4 regions of the Vreelandella titanicae genome follow, and region 1 is predicted to be linked to each of the others. Evidence: predicted binding sites of a transcription regulator. Region 1 holds the regulator's gene; each other region holds the start of a gene.
The links. The regulator sigma-54, encoded in region 1, starts transcription at its own class of promoters, with help from an activator protein. The targets are predictions, from matches to a motif close to TGGCACNNNNNTTGCTNT.

Region 2: HZS52_RS24660 (ammonium transporter) is a predicted target of sigma-54. The motif match lies at 1,630-1,647, and genes of this name have one in related genera.
Region 3: speB (agmatinase) is a predicted target of sigma-54. The motif match lies at 1,754-1,771, and genes of this name have one in related genera.
Region 4: HZS52_RS20895 (sugar phosphorylase) is a predicted target of sigma-54. The motif match lies at 1,911-1,928, and genes of this name have one in related genera.

Annotation. Positions count from the first base shown of each region.
Region 1 covers NZ_CP059082.1:4,177,050-4,181,311, reverse strand. Annotated here, with positions in the region: gene rapZ (RNase adapter RapZ) at 1-120, opposite strand, end outside; gene HZS52_RS19355 (PTS sugar transporter subunit IIA) at 208-678, opposite strand; gene hpf (ribosome hibernation-promoting factor, HPF/YfiA family) at 683-991, opposite strand; gene HZS52_RS19345 (RNA polymerase factor sigma-54) at 1,089-2,504, opposite strand; gene lptB (LPS export ABC transporter ATP-binding protein) at 2,634-3,383, opposite strand; gene lptA (lipopolysaccharide transport periplasmic protein LptA) at 3,395-3,910, opposite strand; gene lptC (LPS export ABC transporter periplasmic protein LptC) at 3,922-4,262, opposite strand, start outside.
Region 2 covers NZ_CP059082.1:3,692,106-3,696,367, reverse strand. Annotated here, with positions in the region: gene HZS52_RS24470 (EAL domain-containing protein) at 1-946, opposite strand, end outside; gene HZS52_RS24660 (ammonium transporter) at 912-1,502, opposite strand; gene HZS52_RS17090 (NAD(P)/FAD-dependent oxidoreductase) at 1,816-3,057, shown strand; gene HZS52_RS17085 (putative motility protein) at 3,198-3,407, shown strand; gene HZS52_RS17080 (peptide chain release factor 3) at 3,646-4,262, shown strand, end outside.
Region 3 covers NZ_CP059082.1:1,928,994-1,933,255, reverse strand. Annotated here, with positions in the region: gene HZS52_RS08935 (YjiH family protein) at 1-621, opposite strand, end outside; gene speB (agmatinase) at 726-1,676, opposite strand; gene HZS52_RS08925 (sigma-54 interaction domain-containing protein) at 1,900-3,318, shown strand; gene HZS52_RS08920 (ABC transporter ATP-binding protein) at 3,433-4,262, shown strand, end outside.
Region 4 covers NZ_CP059082.1:4,531,557-4,535,818, reverse strand. Annotated here, with positions in the region: gene HZS52_RS20895 (sugar phosphorylase) at 112-1,878, opposite strand; gene nrdR (transcriptional regulator NrdR) at 2,090-2,581, shown strand; gene ribD (bifunctional diaminohydroxyphosphoribosylaminopyrimidine deaminase/5-amino-6-(5-phosphoribosylamino)uracil reductase RibD) at 2,578-3,753, shown strand; gene ribBA (bifunctional 3,4-dihydroxy-2-butanone-4-phosphate synthase/GTP cyclohydrolase II) at 3,841-4,262, shown strand, end outside.

The sequences.
Region 1 (4,262 bases):
CAACGACCCCAGCAACATAGCTGGGAGGTTATCAATCGCGTAGTAGCCAAGATCTTCCAGCGCTTGCAAGGCGATAGATTTACCTGACCCGGAGCGGCCGCTAATGATCACCAGTTGCATAGAGTCTCTCTTTGCTTTGATCAAGCTGCGTTGAGGGTGGTGAGCGAATAACCTGCTATGATCTGCCCTGAACAGGGTTTCAGGCCCTTAGGCCGCTGATTGCTCGCGAATTTTGGCGGTAATCAGCTCAAGCAGTTCGCGCTGGCTGGCTGCTTTACGCAGTTGCTGGCGCGTGTCCGCATCATTCATGATGGTCGCTACCTGACCCAGTAGTGAGAGATGCGTGTCATCTGCCTCTTCGGGTACCAACAGGACAAACACCAGATCTACCGGGTCGCCGTCGATAGCGTCAAAATCGATCGCTTCAGCCAGTTTTAAAAATCCAGCGATAGGGGCGTTGCAGTGGGGGCTACGCGCATGAGGAATAGCCACGCCGTTACCAATACCCGTACTGCCTAAGCGCTCGCGGCCGATTAAACGGCTAAACACTTCTTGGCTGTCCAGGCTGGGAATATTTTGGGCGATAAAGGTGCTGTAAAACTCCAGCACCCTTTTTTTGCTGCCCCCGGGGACGTCGAACAGAACGCGTTCCGGGGGGAGTATGGTTTCCAACGTCATTGAATTAACGCACACCGGCGCCTTGGGCGCGAGCTTGTGCTTTTTCCTTGTGTTTAACGAGTTGACGGTCGATTTTGTCCGCTAGTGCGTCGATAGCGGCGTACATATCACTGTCTAGGGCTTCCGCATGTAAGTCAGCACCTGCGGCGTGCAGCGTACAGGCGGCCTGCTGGCGCTCTTTCTCCACTGATAAGGTGACTTGCACCGTAGTTATATTGTCGTAATGGCGCTCTACACGCTCAAGCTTTTCGTTGACATAGTCACGCAAGGCGTCAGTCAGTTCTACGTGATGACCAGTGATATTTACTTGCATTGACGTGCTCCTTATCCATCGGACTGTACTTCGATTGTAACCCTTTTTGCCGCGTTGCAAAGCCCTTGTCGAGAGTTTCCCTGAAACGTTAACGCAGTTAGCGCAAACGACGCCGTTCACTGGAAGAGGGAATGCCCATGGCTTCACGGTATTTCGCCACCGTACGACGCGCCACTTGAATTCCTCCTTCGCCTAATAGCGTCACTAAGCGGCTGTCTGAAAGTGGCTTGCCGGGCGGCTCCTCTTGAATCAGTTTCTTGAGTCGTGCCCGGATGGCGGTGCTGGAGTGGCTGTCGCCATCTTGGCCGCTCACCTGGCTTGAGAAAAAGTATTTGAGTTCAAACACACCACGGGGTGTATGGATATATTTTTGCGTCGTTACCCGTGAAATAGTCGACTCGTGCATCTCCACGGCTTCGGCAATGTCGGCCAGTATCAGTGGTTTCATGGCTTCTTCGCCGTGCTCTAAAAAGCCAATCTGGCGGGTAATGATTTCGCGACCAACACGCAGCAGCGTATCGTTTCGGCTAGAAAGGCTCTTGATCAACCAGCGCGCTTCCTGGAGGTGCTCTTTGAGAAACTGGTTGTCATCGCTTTTATCCGCACGCTTAATCAAGCTGGCGTAGTCGGGCTGAATGCGCAGTCGTGGCAGGGCCTCGGGGTTGAGCTCTAAATGCCAGCCTTCATTATCGTGGCGGACGACTAGATCGGGGGTGACATAGCTGTCGTCGGTGTCGCCGTAAGCGCTGCCTGGCCGTGGGTCTAGGCTGCGAATAAGCAGGATGACATCGGCCAGCTGTTCGTCGTCGAGCCCTAGACGGCGTTTCAGCAGGCGCATATCGTCTTTGCCAAGCGCTTCGAGAAACTGCCGCACTAAACGGCGGGCGGGAACCAGCAGTGGCGTATCATCGGGGAGGGCGGCGAGCTGCAGCATCAAGCATTCACGCAAGTCACGGGCAAATATGCCGGTCGGCTCAAACTGCTGGAGCTTGAGTAGAATGGTTTCCACTTCGCGCTGGCTTAGCCCGTCAATGCTCTGGGCACGAAGCCCTTCACGGATGTCGTTGAGCGGCTGGGTCAGGTAGCCGTTGGCGTCTAGCGCGTCGATTAAACTTTCCGCGACAAGCTGCTCGCGAGCGCTAAAATCGGTCATGGCGAGTTGCCACAGCAGGTGGCCATGCAGGCTCTGACCGGCTGCCTGACGCTCAAAGTCGGGGCCTTCGCTGCTGCTGCCCCCCTGGCTTCCCATATCTTGATAGGTATCTGACCAGTCGCTATCTACCGAGAGCTCAGTAGGGATGCTCTCTGACCACTCTTCTTCCTTAGGCTCGCTGACAGCCTGCTCACTAAACTCATCTTCCTGCTCCAGCATGGGATTGGCATCAAGGGCCTGCTGAATTTCTTGACGAAGATCCAGCGTAGAGAGTTGCAGCAGCGCAATGGCCTGCTGCAACTGGGGCGTCATGGTCAGCTGTGTGCCGATACGCAGTTGGAGAGAAGCTTTCATGACCATCTGAGAACCACTCGTTAATCAGAATGCTCCACCCTAGTGCGAGTGAGTGCTTGGCGCAAGTGCAATAAGCATGCCATTGGTAGTAAAGTTGTTTTAAAGCGCTATTTAGGGGCGATTAAGGCAAAAACATTACAGGCGAAAATCGGCACCCAAATACACATCCCTTACTTTTTGGTTGGTGAGAATCGAGGCGGGTGAGCCACTGGCGATAATTTGCCCATCGCCGACGATATAGGCGATGTCGCAAATATCTAGTGTTTCACGCACGTTGTGATCGGTGATCAGCACGCCGATATGGCGCTGTTTCAGTGCACGAATGATGGTTTTAATCTCACCTACCGAGATGGGGTCAACGCCCGCAAAAGGCTCATCGAGCAGAATAAAAGCGGGCTCTGTGGCTAGCGAGCGGGCTATTTCTACACGCCTGCGCTCGCCGCCCGAAAGGCTCATGCCCAGGTTGTCGCGAATATGGGTAATATGGAAGTCTTCGAGTAGCGCTTCCAGACGCTGCTCGCGGTCGCTGCGGTTAAGCTCTTTGCGGGTCTCGAGTATCGCCATAATATTCTCGGCAACCGAGAGTTTGCGGAAAATAGACGCCTCTTGAGGTAGGTAGCCAATCCCCGCGGCTGCGCGCTCGTGCATGGGGGCGCGCGTTAAATCCACATCGTCGATACCCACCTTGCCAGCGTCGGATTTGACCAGCCCAACAATCATATAAAATGAGGTGGTTTTGCCCGCGCCGTTGGGGCCCAAAAGGCCAACGACACTGCCTTGGGAGATCTCCAGATTGATGTCTTTGACCACTCGGCGGCGTTTGTAGCTTTTAGCCAGGTGGTGGGCATAAAGGGTTTTGATCGGCGCAGTGTCAGCAGTGGCCACAGCTAAGCTCCCTATTGTTCAGGCTGAAGGGTCATGCGTATGCGCTGGGGCTCGCTGCCGTCAACGTCAGAGCGCGCTTGAATCACTTCTCGGTCAATAAAATACTCAAGGCGACCGCCGCTAAAGGTGTCCTCTTTCTGGGTCAGTTCGGCTTGGTCGATCAGCTCTACGCGACGCTCGGCGACGTGATAAATAATCCGCCGCGCCCAGCCTTCCGTGGGGCCATCTTGCCCTTCGCCTTGATGGCGCAAGTAGGCGCGCTCACCGGTGGCGGTGGCTGTCGAGAGTTCGCCCGCGTCGTTACGTTTGATCTCTACCCGCTCGCCGCGCAGTTGCATTTCGCCTTGGCGAATGTCCACATCCCCAGTGTAAACAGCTGTGCCTGCCCGCTGATCAAGATCTAAACGGTCGGCTTCCACTTCCACTGGGGTCTGGGAAGATGAGTTGGTTTGGGCTAATACTGATAAAGGTATCGCTAAACCGAACAGTGCAGTGTAGAGCAGGGCTGGGGAAATAATGGCTTTCATGGCGGTTCCTATTAGCGTTGTGTGGCTGGGGGGTGCGTGCCGCGCACATTATCCGTTAAGCGAACCTGGCTGGTGTTAAGCCAAACGTCCATACGTGAAGCGCTCATTTGCTGCGGCGGTTGCTGCATCAATACCGGTGTGTCACTCCATGCATGCTGCTCGAGGCCATCATAGTGCAGTAGCTCGGTATCTAGCTGCCAGCCTTCATCTGGTGCAAACAGTCGAGCCGAGCCTGACAGCAGCAGGGCTTGGGTAGCGGTGTTGAGCGTGCCTACATCGGCGCTGGCCAGCCACTGACGGTTTTCGCTGTCATACAGTACTGCCTCGGGCTCTTCCGTCCAGGTTTCGCTGC
Region 2 (4,262 bases), 480 kb from region 1:
CAGGTTGGCCAATAATCTGTTTGGCGTCGACCTCGAAGAGTTGCTCCGCTCCAGGGTTAAGGCTGGTCAGGGTGCCGTCTGCCTGCCAGGTAATCACGCCATCGCGGAGATTGCGAAGCATCACGCGGGTATGTCCAACGGCGCTTTCAAGGGCAGCGGTTACGCGATTATAGCTCGCCGCTATTTCGCCCACTTCGGTAAACGGGTCGGCGTCAATTCGCTGGCGCATATCACCCTGCTGTTCATGCTGGCGCATATGCTCAAGCAGTTGGTTCAACTCATTTTTGGCGCCATGCTCGGCGAGATTGAGGCCCATCTTTTCTGCTTCAGGTGAGACGCGTATGGGCAGGAAGCGCCGGGTAATGCGGAACAGTAGCCAGGCGCTGCCAAAGCTCCAAACGCCGCACACCACAACACCGATCAACTGAACGCCAAACTGAGCGGATCGCGACAAGCCACTATCCATCAGTGTTAAGTCAGCGACCCAGGGCAGTGCTAGCGTACCCCATACGCCCGCGACGAGGTGCGAGGGTATGGCGCTGACTGCATCATCAATATGTTTGCTTATCAGCCATTCGCTGGTCAGTACCATCAGTACGCCACTAACCGCACCCAGCCCAAATGCCGCCGATAAGGAGATCACATGAGCGCTGGCGGTGACGGCGACCAAGCCCGCAATGGCGCCATTAATCGCATACATAACGTCGGCGTAGCGCCGAGTGCGTAGCCCCATCAGCATGCCCGAAAGGATGCCGCCGACGGCGCCCAAAACAGTATTGGCTATTATGCTGGGTATTTGCTCGGTAACGGCCAGGGTGCTACCGCCGTTAAAGCCAAACCAGCCTAAGATCATAAACAGTGCGCCTAACATGGCGAGGGGTAAGTTGCCTGAAGGGAAGGCAGTAGGTGGTTTACCGTGGCTGAAGCGTCCGCTGCGTGGCCCAATACACAGTACCGCTGCCAGGGCGACCCCAACCGCCTACGCTATGTACGACCGTGGAGCCCGCAAAGTCGACAAACCCTAGCGCCCCTAACCAGCCTTCCGCGCCATCCAAAAGCCCGCCCCATGCCCAATGCCCAAAAACCGGATAGATAACCAAGGCTATCCAGAGGGCCGTCCAGGTATAGGCTAAAAAGGGCATACGTTCTGCCACTGCGCCCGACACAATGGTAGCGGCGGTGGCGCAGAACATTGCTTGGAAAATAAAAACGGTAATCACCCAGTGGCTGGAGGCTTCTAATTGCCAACCAAACAGCGTTGTGCCGATTAAGCCGTGGTGAGAGTCGCCAAACATGAGACCAAAACCGACTAACCAAAAAATACTGACGGCAATGGCAAAGTCCGCTACGTTTTTCATAGCGACGTTGATAGCATTCTTGGTGCGCGTAGTGCCCGCTTCCAGGCAGAGAAAGCCAGCTTGCATCACAAATACCAGAGCAGCGGCCCAGAGCACCCAGAGCATATCGAGCAACGAGCTGTCCAAATTTAGCGTGGTAGGCATGGTGTTTTCCTTAGTATCTTTTGGTGCAAGTGCGCTTCTTTTTGGTGCTTTGTTTGTTTTAAGCGGAAGGAGGGGGAACCGTTGCACCGGTGCTAACTGACTGCTATTCAGGTTTCCTAATAGAAACTAAGCAATTGTTATGCCGCTAATAGTGAAGTCATCCTTTTTAACGCTAATGGCAGCATTAATTACTGATTTTTAGAAATAAAATAGCGTTTTCTACTGTGTTAATGCGCATTGATTGGTGATATTTTTCAATTAGTTATAGATCTTCAATTGTGGTTCATAAACGCTGAAAAGGGAGTGCATCAAGATGGCGCGTCAAACGGTAGTTTTGGGAGCAGGCATGGTCGGTGTCAGCATTGCCTGGCATCTGCGCCAGCGTGGGCATGAGGTGACCCTGGTAGATCGCCTTCAGCCTGGCCGCGAAACCTCGTTTGGCAATGCGGGTATCATTCAGCGGGAAGCGGTAAGGCCTTACCCTTTTCCCCGCGACGTTAAAACGCTCCTCAGCGTTTTACCTAACCGTCGGGTAGATATTCGTTACCGCCCCGCGGGTATGGTCAACGCCGCCTCCCCGCTATTGCGCTACTGGATGAACTCAGCGCCGAAGACTTACCAGAAAATCGTGCCGGAATACGCCTCACTGATTCAGCTTTCGCTAAAAACCCACGGCCCGATGATTGAAGCCGCAGGCGCTGATCACTTGGTGCGCAGGCAGGGGTGGCTTGAGCTATATCGCACGCCTGAAAAACTTGCTGCGCGGATAACCGAGGCCGAAGAAGCACGGCGCCTTTATGGCGTGCAGTTTGAGCAACTGGATAAGGCGGCTCTTGCGCAGAAAGAGCCCTCTTTGAGTGACACCATTATCGGCGCAATTCACTGGCTTGATCCCTGGACGGTTGCTGATCCAGGTGGATTGGTCGCGGCTTACGCCCAAGCGTTTAGTAATGATGGCGGGCGTATTTTGCAGTCGGATATCAAGTCGGTTCAGCAAATGGGTGATCGCTGGCAGGTCAATACCGCTGCTGAAGCGTTAGAAGTAGATGACGTCGTCGTGGCGCTAGGGCCCTGGGCGGGAAGCTGGCTAAAAGAATTGGGCTACCACTTTCCTACCTTTGTAAAACGTGGCTACCACATGCACTACGCGCCTCAAGCGCCAGCCAAGCTAAATTTCTGGGTTATGGATGCCGAGGTGGGCTACCTGCTGGCGCCGATGAACGCAGGGGTTCGCTTGACTACCGGCGCTGAGCTGGATCGCTTGGATGCGCCTGCTGATGTCAATCAACTGGGCGCCGCCGAGAAAGTGGCACGCAGCGTGTTCCCCTTGGGCGAGCGACGCGATGACGCCCCTTGGAAAGGCGCGCGCCCCTGTTTGCCCGATATGAAGCCAGTGATTGGGCCTGCGCCAAGGCATCCAGGGTTGTGGCTTGCCTTTGGCCATGGCCATCAGGGGTTCACTCTGGGGCCCGCCACTGGTCATCTAATGGCGGATATGATGGAGGGGCAGCCCACGGCCATCGATATGGCACCATTTCGTGCTGATAGGTTCTAACTAGCGCTTTATTTATTAATGATCAGGCGAGTTAGGCCGATAGTAATAGACGCTAGCACCAGTAATAGAGACGGTATCTTTGCGCGTGATCTAATGCTTTGCTAGTTTATAAGTACATTTGCACACCATGAGGTGGATATATGGATGTAGGCATCAGCAGTTCAGTCAGTGCATCGCTGTATATGAATCAGGCGCAAACCGCCGAACAGGCTCAAATGCAGGTTTTCAAAGAAGCTTTGGATACGCAAGCTGATCAAGTAACTGAAATAATGGCCTCTGCCGATACTGGCGCGCAACCAGATTTAGCTAAAGAGGGCACCCTAGGTACGCAGGTAAATACCTTCGCCTAGCCCCCGGCTTTGGTGGTGGTTAACATCGGCCTTGTGCCACTTTGTAAGATTAAAACGCTGACTTGTTCAGCGTTTTTTTTGGCCTTTTTCAAGAGCGTCACATTTGACGCCACCCGCGACAAAAGCCGCCTCCAAGCGTTACAATTGTCGCAATGGACATGGCTCAACGCGCGGTGGCCAGTTAGCGAAAGCTGCTGAGTGAGTGCTGCGAATGAGACCCTATATTTGAAGAGGCACAATGAAAGAGACTCAATTAGCCCGTGAAGCCGAGCTTCGCAGGACATTCGCTATTATTTCGCACCCCGACGCCGGTAAAACCACCATTACCGAAAAAATGCTGCTATTTGGGAATGCCATCCAGTTAGCCGGCTCGGTGAAGAGCAAGCGTAACGATCGCCATGCAACGTCAGACTGGATGAAGATGGAGCAGGAGCGGGGGATCTCGGTAACGACCTCGGTGATGCAGTTCCCCTACGGCGGCCGCATCGTCAATCTGCTGGATACACCGGGTCACGAAGACTTCTCTGAAGATACCTACCGTACGCTTACGGCGGTTGACTCTGCCTTGATGGTGATCGACGGCGCCAAAGGTGTTGAGGATCGCACCATTAAATTGATGGAAGTGTGTCGTCTGCGCACCACGCCGATCCTCACTTTCATCAACAAAATGGATCGCGATATCCGTGATCCCATTGAGGTGATGGATGAAGTTGAAACGGTACTGAATATCCAGTGTGCGCCGATGACCTGGCCGATTGGCATGGGTCGCCACTTTAAGGGCGTTTATCACCTTTATAACGACGTGATTCATCTTTATACCCAGGGGCAGGGTAGCCGCATTCCCGAGGATAAGCG
Region 3 (4,262 bases), 2.2 Mb from region 1:
CGTGGTGATAAGCACACCGACGGTACCCGATCCCATCCATGAGGCGGTGGCGTCGATAGCGCTGCGTCCCGGCAAATTAAAAATCACCCGAAACGGCTTACGTACCATACTGCCGATAAACTCCATAAAGCCAAACTCGACCAGAAATGGCAGTAGGAGTGCGGCAAAGAAGAAGAATGTTAATAGTACCGGCGCCAGATCATTGAGCATCACTCCACCGGTAAAGGACGCAGTGACGAACTCAGGCCCAAACTGAAAATAGGTCATCACAGCAAACAGTGCGCCTAAAACGCGCATCACCAACCACACTGAACCGACATGAAACATTTCATGTAGCATGCCTTTTTTGGCCCAGGCAGGGTTAGCTAGCTTGGCGTAAATCGTCGCTACCACCGACAGGCAGAGTACGACTACCGCAATAGCTGGCAGCGCCGAGCCCAGCAGAGTTTGCAGGCTATCGGCCATTAGGCCCATGCCGATGTTAATGGTATCGCCGACTTGAAAAGGGACGAGAAACAGCAGCACCCCAATTAGCGATGGAATGATAAATTTCAGTAAGTGCGCGCGGGGTATCGGTGCCGACGAAGTCGGCTGTTCCGATTTAACGTTGCTATACGACATAGGGTTCACCCATTGGAAGTGATTATTGGAGGTGGACTGGCGGCGTGGCTAGGTCAGTACTTTTTTATTTAGTCGCTATTTCTTTGATATCTATTCGGTCGGCGTCACTCGCTGTGTTTAACGCCCGGTAGTACGCAAAGCATTTCATACAGCAGTGTGGCGCCCATCAGCGCGGTGTTGCCGCTGGGGTCATAAGGTGGAGATACTTCCACCAGGTCGCCGCCGACAATATTCAGCCCGGCGGCACCGCGAACCAGCTCCAATCCTTGGCTAGAGGTCAGTCCACCCATCTCCACCGTGCCGGTACCGGGGGCAACAGAAGGATCCAGGCCGTCGATGTCGAAACTGATGTACACCGGGATATCGCCCATCTGCTCGCGCACTTCCTGCATCAACGGCGCTAGAGAGCGATACCAGCACTCTTCGGCGGGAACGACGCGAAAACCCTGACCACGGCACCAGTCAAAATCTTCAGCGGCATAGCCGGTACCACGCAGGCCGATTTGCACTACCTTGCCATGGGCCAATAAGCCCTCCTCCTGGGCGCGGCGAAACGGCGTGCCGTGGGCAATTGGCTCACCGAACATGTGCTCATTGACATCGGCGTGAGCATCGATATGAATCAATCCCACCGGGCCGTGCTTTTTGGCCATGGCGCGAAGGATAGGCAGCGTGAGCGTATGTTCCCCCCCCAGAGTCAGCGGAATGCAGTTATGTTTCAGCACGTCATCGTAAAAGGCGGTGATGATGTCGACGCTTTTCGGCAGGTGGAACGTATTGATGGGTACGTCACCGATATCGGCCACTTGCAAGCTTTCAAAGGGCGCGGCACGGGTCGCCATATTGTAGGGGCGCAGCATGCGCGACTCATCACGAATCTGGCGTGGTCCAAGCCGCGTGCCGGGGCGGTTTGAAGTGCCGATATCCATGGGAATTCCAATAAATGCCGCATCCAAACCCTCGGCTGTCTCTTGGGTGGGCAGGCGCATCATGGTGGCAGGGCCTGCAAAGCGCGGCATGGTGTTTCCGCCCAAGGGCTGATTAAACTCCGACATACACATCTCCTTATATTTTTTGGCGGTGAGCACGGTGTAGGTATTGGCCTAGCTCTTTTCACTACTCTTCTAAAGTCATTGCACAGACCATGCCAAGTCGTAGATGCCTATAAAGTGGTGGGATTAGCGACCAAACGATGCAAAAATGAATCAACTAGAGGCTTTTTTAATTCATTTTTGTATCAAAGATTCATAAATGAATCACTCAGAGGAGTTGGCTGCGATGAGTGAAATAGACAGGCGTGTGCTGCGAACCATTGTGGAGACCGCAAACGACCACTTCTTTATCGTCAGTGGCGATGGGCAAATAGTGGATATTAGCCCAGGAGCAGAAGCGGTTTACGGGGTATCCAGAGAAGAGCTGCTCTCCAGCAGTGTGCAGCAACTGCAAGCGGCCGGGGTGCTCAAACCCTCCATCACCATGGAAGTGATGCGCACCCGTCGGCCTGCGCAGATTATGCAAGTCACCGGAACAGGCCGCCGGGTGATTGCCGAAGCCTACCCAGTGTTCGTCGACGGCAAGCTGGAGCGCATTATCAGCCGCTCGCGGGATTTAACCGACTTGCAGTTACTGCAGGACGAATATGCGCTGCTGCAAAAACGCTTTAGCGAACACTTAAAGCGCAGTCAGGCAGCGCCAGACGCGGAAGAGCAGGCGTTGGATGACGCCCTGGACAATTTGCAGGTGCGTAGCAGCGTGATGCGTGAAATTGCGCTGCTGCTTAAGCGGGTCGCCCCTTCGGATGCCAATGTGCTGATGCTGGGTGAATCAGGTGTGGGTAAAACCGCCTTTGCCAAGCAGCTACACCGCTGGAGCCAGCGCTGTGACGGCCCCTTTATCGACGTTAACTGCGCGGCGATTCCAGAGAATCTGTTTGAGTCCGAGATGTTTGGCTACCAGCCCGGCGCTTTCAGCGGTGCCGCCCGCCAGGGCAAAGCCGGGCTGTTAGAGCAGGCCGAGGGCGGTACGCTGTTTTTGGATGAAATAGGCGAGCTGCCGCTGCTAATGCAAACCAAACTGCTCAAGGTGATTCAGGACGGTAGCTTGACCCGACTGGGTGACACCCGCTCTCGCAAGGTCAATTTTCGCTTGGTCGTGGCGACCAACCAGGATTTGGGCAAGCAAGTAGAAGCAGGACTTTTTCGTCTGGATCTTTACTACCGCCTCAATGTGATCCCGGTCACCCTGCCGCCACTGCGTGACCGCCGGGAGGATATCCCCGACCTGGTTGAAGCGTGTTTAAACCGGCTCAACCAGCGCTACGGGCGGCAAAAAATTCTTGATACCCGCGTTTGGTCGACACTGATGGGCAGCGAATGGCCGGGTAACGTCCGCGAGCTGGAGAACTGGCTAGAGAGAGCTTGGCTTTCCAGCCCCACCGATCAAATCGAGGAGCCCACCGCACTCCCTCACGCCGAACAGTTCCCGGCCAACTTGCCGAGCGCCTCGCCAGCAAGGTCGGCAGTAGCACTCGAGCCCCAGGAAACCCTCAAGCAGTACCTAGCGCGGCTGGAGCGTGAAACGCTTGAAGAGCTGTGCAACACACTCCCCAGCACCTATGCCATTGCCGAGCGGCTGGGCATCAGCCAATCCAGCGTGGTGCGCAGGCTTCAGCGCTATGGCATTACAGTGACCAAGTGAATTTTTATCTTGACACAGCGGGTGTCATCAACCATCCATGTAAGTGTCATGAAACGGCAACACCTTCAACACAAGCTGAACCAATAACAACCAACAGCCGGTGATGTGTGTGCTATGTCAAACCAATCGCGTATTCGCCTGGAGCGCGTCACTAAACGTTGGGACGCGACCACTGCCGTCGATGAAATCTCCTTCGATGTCACGCCTGGGCAATTTGTTATTCTGCTGGGCCCTTCAGGCTGCGGTAAATCCACCACGCTACGTATGATCGCGGGCCTGGAAGAGGCCAGCAACGGACGTATACATATCGGCGAGCGCGACGTCACACACCTGCCGCCCGGCGACCGTGGGCTGAGCATGGTGTTTCAGTCCTACGCGCTGTTTCCGCATTTGAGTGTGGCTGACAATATCGTGTTTGGCCTGCGCAGCCGCAAGGTACCCAAAGCCGAGCAGCGCCAGCGGCTGGCCAAGGTGGCCGAACTGGTCGATTTAACCGATTACCTATACCGCAAACCCGCCCAACTTTCCGGCGGCCAACGCCAGCGGGTTGCTTTGGCGCGCTCGGTTATTTCCGAACACCCGATCTGCCTGATGGATGAACCGCTATCCAACCTGGACGCCCGGCTGCGCAGCGACATGCGCCGGGAAATCAAAGCACTACAAAGTCGCCTGGATATGACGGTTATCTACGTCACCCACGATCAGGTGGAAGCCATGAGCATGGGTGATCGTGTGATTCTGATGCAGCACGGCAAAATCGTGCAGGACGGCACCCCGGACGAGCTTTATAACCGCCCCGCTAGCGCTTTTGCCGCCAGTTTTATTGGCAGCCCCGCCATGAACCTGCTGCCCCTAGTGGCCGGAGAGAATGGCGCCGTTATCGAAGGCGAACCAAGTACCCCCGTAGCCCCCCTGGGTGCCATTGGTGGGCACTTGGGCATCCG
Region 4 (4,262 bases), 350 kb from region 1:
TTATTTAGGGATTATGCGCTTTATAACTGGGGCAATATGTCGCAACTTACGGTTTTTGAAACTTACGATTTTTGAAACTTTAGATTTCTCAATGGTATTAACGAAATGGTGTTAACGATCAGCTACCAGCCAGCGTACCGCGTATGGCGGTAGCGTGCCTTCGGGAATCCATGGGTTGCCAGGATCCAGCGCTTGCCAGGCGTGTTTTTCAAGTGCCTGGGTAACTGCCTCGCCCACGTTTTCTAAGGGAAGCGGCAGATCGGTGACGTTGTACAGCGCCAGTAATCGGCGGCCATCGTGCAGTGGGCCGCGCTCTACCGCCAGCAGTTCCGGTGCCGAGACTAACACCCGCTGGGCGGCATTGGGGTGAAAGCAGGGCTCTTGACGGCGCTGGTCTAATAGCCGGTTTAAGGCGTGAAAAACATCGTGGGTGGGCGTTGAAGGGCTATCTAACAGCAGGTCTAGCTCGCTACGCTGCCAGCGCCGGCGGTTGATCGAACGTAGCCGCCCACTGCGCTCAACGCCTTCCACGTCATTGAGTGTGCCAGTTAGGGTGTGAATATACAGCGCGGGGATACCTTGCAAACTCAGCATAATTGCTTGGCTGCATAGAAAACGCGCTACCTGCCACGGGTCGGGGCCGCGGCGGGTGCCGCGCATGGCTTCAAACCAGGTGATATTGATCTCATAGGGCGTATCGCTTCCATCGGGGTTGCTACGCATGCTGACAAAGCCTCCGAAACGGTGCATCAGCTCCAGCAGCGCATCCCGCTCGTGATCGGGCAATAAACCTTCCAAGGGGCGAACGCCAATGCCGTCGTGGCTGGCCGTAAAGTTGAGGTAGGTGCATTGGTCGGGCAGTACCGGAAGGCTGGCAAGCCAGGTTTGTAAGGTGCTCGCTTCGCCCCGGGTGAGGGTGTGCAATAGCAGCGGGGGGAGGGCAAACTGATACACCATATGGGCTTCGTCGGGGTCCCCCGCTGGCAACCGATCCAAGCCAAAATAACTGATATTTTCCTGGTGGGGCACATTGGTTTCGGTGATTAACAGGGTACCTGGGGCCACGTGATCCACAATCGCTCGTAGCAGCCGCACCACAGTGTGGGTTTCCGGCAGGTGAATGCAGGCAGTACCCAGCCGCTTCCACAGAAAGGCCACCGCATCCAAACGTACAATCCGCGTTCCTTGCTCCAGGTAGAACAGCAAAATACCCACGAACTCCAGCAGCACATCCGGATTTTCAAAGTTCAGGTCAAGCTGGTCTTCGGAGAACGTCGCCCACAGGTAGCGGGTGCCACGCCGGGTGGAAATGGGCACCAGCAGCGGGCTGCTGCGTGGGCGCACCACCTGGGAGACATCGGTCTCTGGATCGACTTCGATAAAGTAGTCGCGGCCGGGCAGGCTGCCGCTCAGGTAATCCACAAACCAGAGAGACTCCCGTGAGACGTGATTGAGCACCAGGTCGGCCATTAAGTCGTAATGGCTGGCGAGTTCGCGGATGTGCGACCAATCACCAAGATCGGGGTTCACTTCCCGGTAGTGGATCACCGAAAAGCCGTCGTCGCTGCTCCAGGGAAAGAAGGGCAGTACATGTACACCGCTGATGCGATCGCCCAACCGCGCTTGAAGAAAATCGCTAAGCACTGCCAACGGCGGCACACCATCTTCAATAATCGAGTCACCGTAGCTGATCACCCACTGATCTTTTTCGCTCCAAGAGGGTGCATTTTTAGTGCTGGTTCTACCGGAGCTGGATGAAAATGGGGCAAGCGACTGAAAATGCGCTAGACGCTGGTTTAAACGGCGCTGCACTTCCCCCGCCCTGGGGCCATAAAGGTGGCTGAGGTAGTCGTTAACGGTCTGCTCAAAGGGGGGCATGGGTAGCTCCTGATAAACAATCTGCCACAAACGCTGCAGCTTGTGTGCCAAATCGTTACAATACGAGGTTGATACCGCGTTTAAACGCTAAGATACATTAGCTTGTGGCAGTTACTACTGCTAAAACGCTATTAATAGCACACACATTGACAGGTTATAACACGCTAACTCGTGCGGTACGCCGACACGAGCTGACAACAGGTTGACCGCCATGCATTGCCCTTTTTGTGGTGCAAACGATACTCGAGTGACTGATTCGCGCCTGGTAGCGGATGGTGATCAGGTACGCCGTCGACGCCAGTGTGCGAGCTGCCAAGAGCGCTTTACCACCTACGAAACCGCAGAATTGGTAATGCCGCGGGTGGTGAAGTCCGACGGCTCCCGCGAGAGCTTTAATGAAGCCAAACTGCGGGCAGGTATGTTGCGTGCGCTGGAAAAGCGTCCGGTCAGTGCAGAAGCCATTGAAGCGGCGGTAGAGCGCATCCGCCAAACCTTACGTGCCCGGGGCGATCGCGAAATCAACGCCCGTGATATTGGCGAGTCGGTCATGCAAGCGCTTAAAACCCTCGATCACGTAGCCTATATCCGCTTTGCTTCGGTATATCGCAAGTTCCAGGATCTGGATGAATTTCGCGCTGAGATTGACCGGCTGTCCCAAGAGCCCTCTTCCCGACTGGGCCATGGCAGCGAGTCGTCAAAATGAGTGCTGTCTTTAGCCAAGCCGACCACCGCTATATGGCTCGGGCGCTGCAACTGGCGCAAAAAGGCTTATACACCACGGATCCCAACCCGCGGGTCGGCTGTGTGATTGTGCGTGACGAGCAGATTGTCGGTGAAGGCTTTCACCTGTGTGCCGGTGAACCCCACGCCGAAATTCACGCGTTGAATGATGCTGGTGAGCAAGCCCTGGGCGCGACCGCGTACGTCACCCTGGAGCCTTGTTCCCACACCGGCCGCACTGGCCCCTGCGCGGTGGCGCTCCAGGAAGCGAAGGTGTCGCGGGTAGTGGTTGCCATGGTGGATCCGAACCCGCAGGTGAGTGGCCGCGGTATTCGTCTGCTTGAAGAGGCGGGTGTTGAGGTGGCGGTGGGGTTATTAGAGAGTGACGCGCGCGCTCTGAATCCCGGCTTTATTGCTCGCATGACCCAGCAGCGTCCCTTTGTGCGCCTGAAAATGGCGATGAGTCTAGATGGTCGTACCGCCATGGGGTCGGGGGAGTCTCAGTGGATCACCGGGCCTGAAGCACGCACCCAGGTGCAGCGGCTACGGGCACGCTCCAGCGCGATATTAAGCGGCGTTGAGTCGCTCATTATGGACGACTCTCGGCTGACGTTACGAGCAGAGCAGTTACAGCTGAACAACGCAGACCAAGTGGTTCACCGCCAGCCCCTGCGGGTGATTTTAGATACCCACTTGCGCCTACCTCTGGCGGCAGCCTGTTTAAGCGAGCCTGGGCGTACGCTAGTGATCACCACATCAGACCACTTGGAAGAGAAGCGGGAACGGTTAACTCAGGCGGGCGCTGAAGTACAGGTGTTGCCCGCCGGTAGCGATGGCCGTATCGATTTAGTGGCAATGCTGCAGTGGTTAGCCGAAAATGAACAGGTTAATGAACTGCTGGTGGAAACCGGAGCGACATTGGCGGGCGCTATGCTCGATGCGGCGTTGGTCGATGAGCTACAGCTGTTTGTTGCCCCCACACTGTTAGGCGGCGAAGCGCGGCCCCTTTTTGCGTTGCCAGGGCTCTCACGTATGGCCGATCAGCGGCGGTTAACCATTCACGATATGCGAGCAGTAGGGCGCGATTGGCGCATTATTGCATCCCCTCTAGCGACTAGCGCATCTGGCGAATTTTGCGAGAGCAAGGTACCCTGACGCGCAAAATCGTGACTCACTCTCGCGACACTCTTTCTCGATAACCTATCCTGACAAGCTATCGTGACAACACTTATTGGAGATTCCATGGCGCACCCCTCCTCTAGAGGCTTAGCCCCTATCGCCGAGCTGGTGGACGATATCCGCCAGGGCAAAATGGTGATTCTCATGGACGATGAGGATCGCGAAAATGAAGGTGATATCATCATGGCCGCCGAAAAAGTGCAGGCCGAGCATATCAACTTTATGGCCCGTTTCGCCCGCGGCTTGATCTGCATGCCGATGACTCGCGCCCGCTGTGAGCAGCTTAATCTGCCGCTAATGGTGCGTGATAACGGTTCCGGTTTTGGCACCAAGTTTACTCTCTCCATTGAGGCAACCGAAGGCGTCACGACGGGTATTTCAGCTGCAGATCGTGCGCGTACCGTGCAAGCCGCGGTGGCACCCAATGCAAAGCCCTCTGATATCGTTCAGCCAGGCCATATCTTTCCGCTGATGGCCGAGCCGGG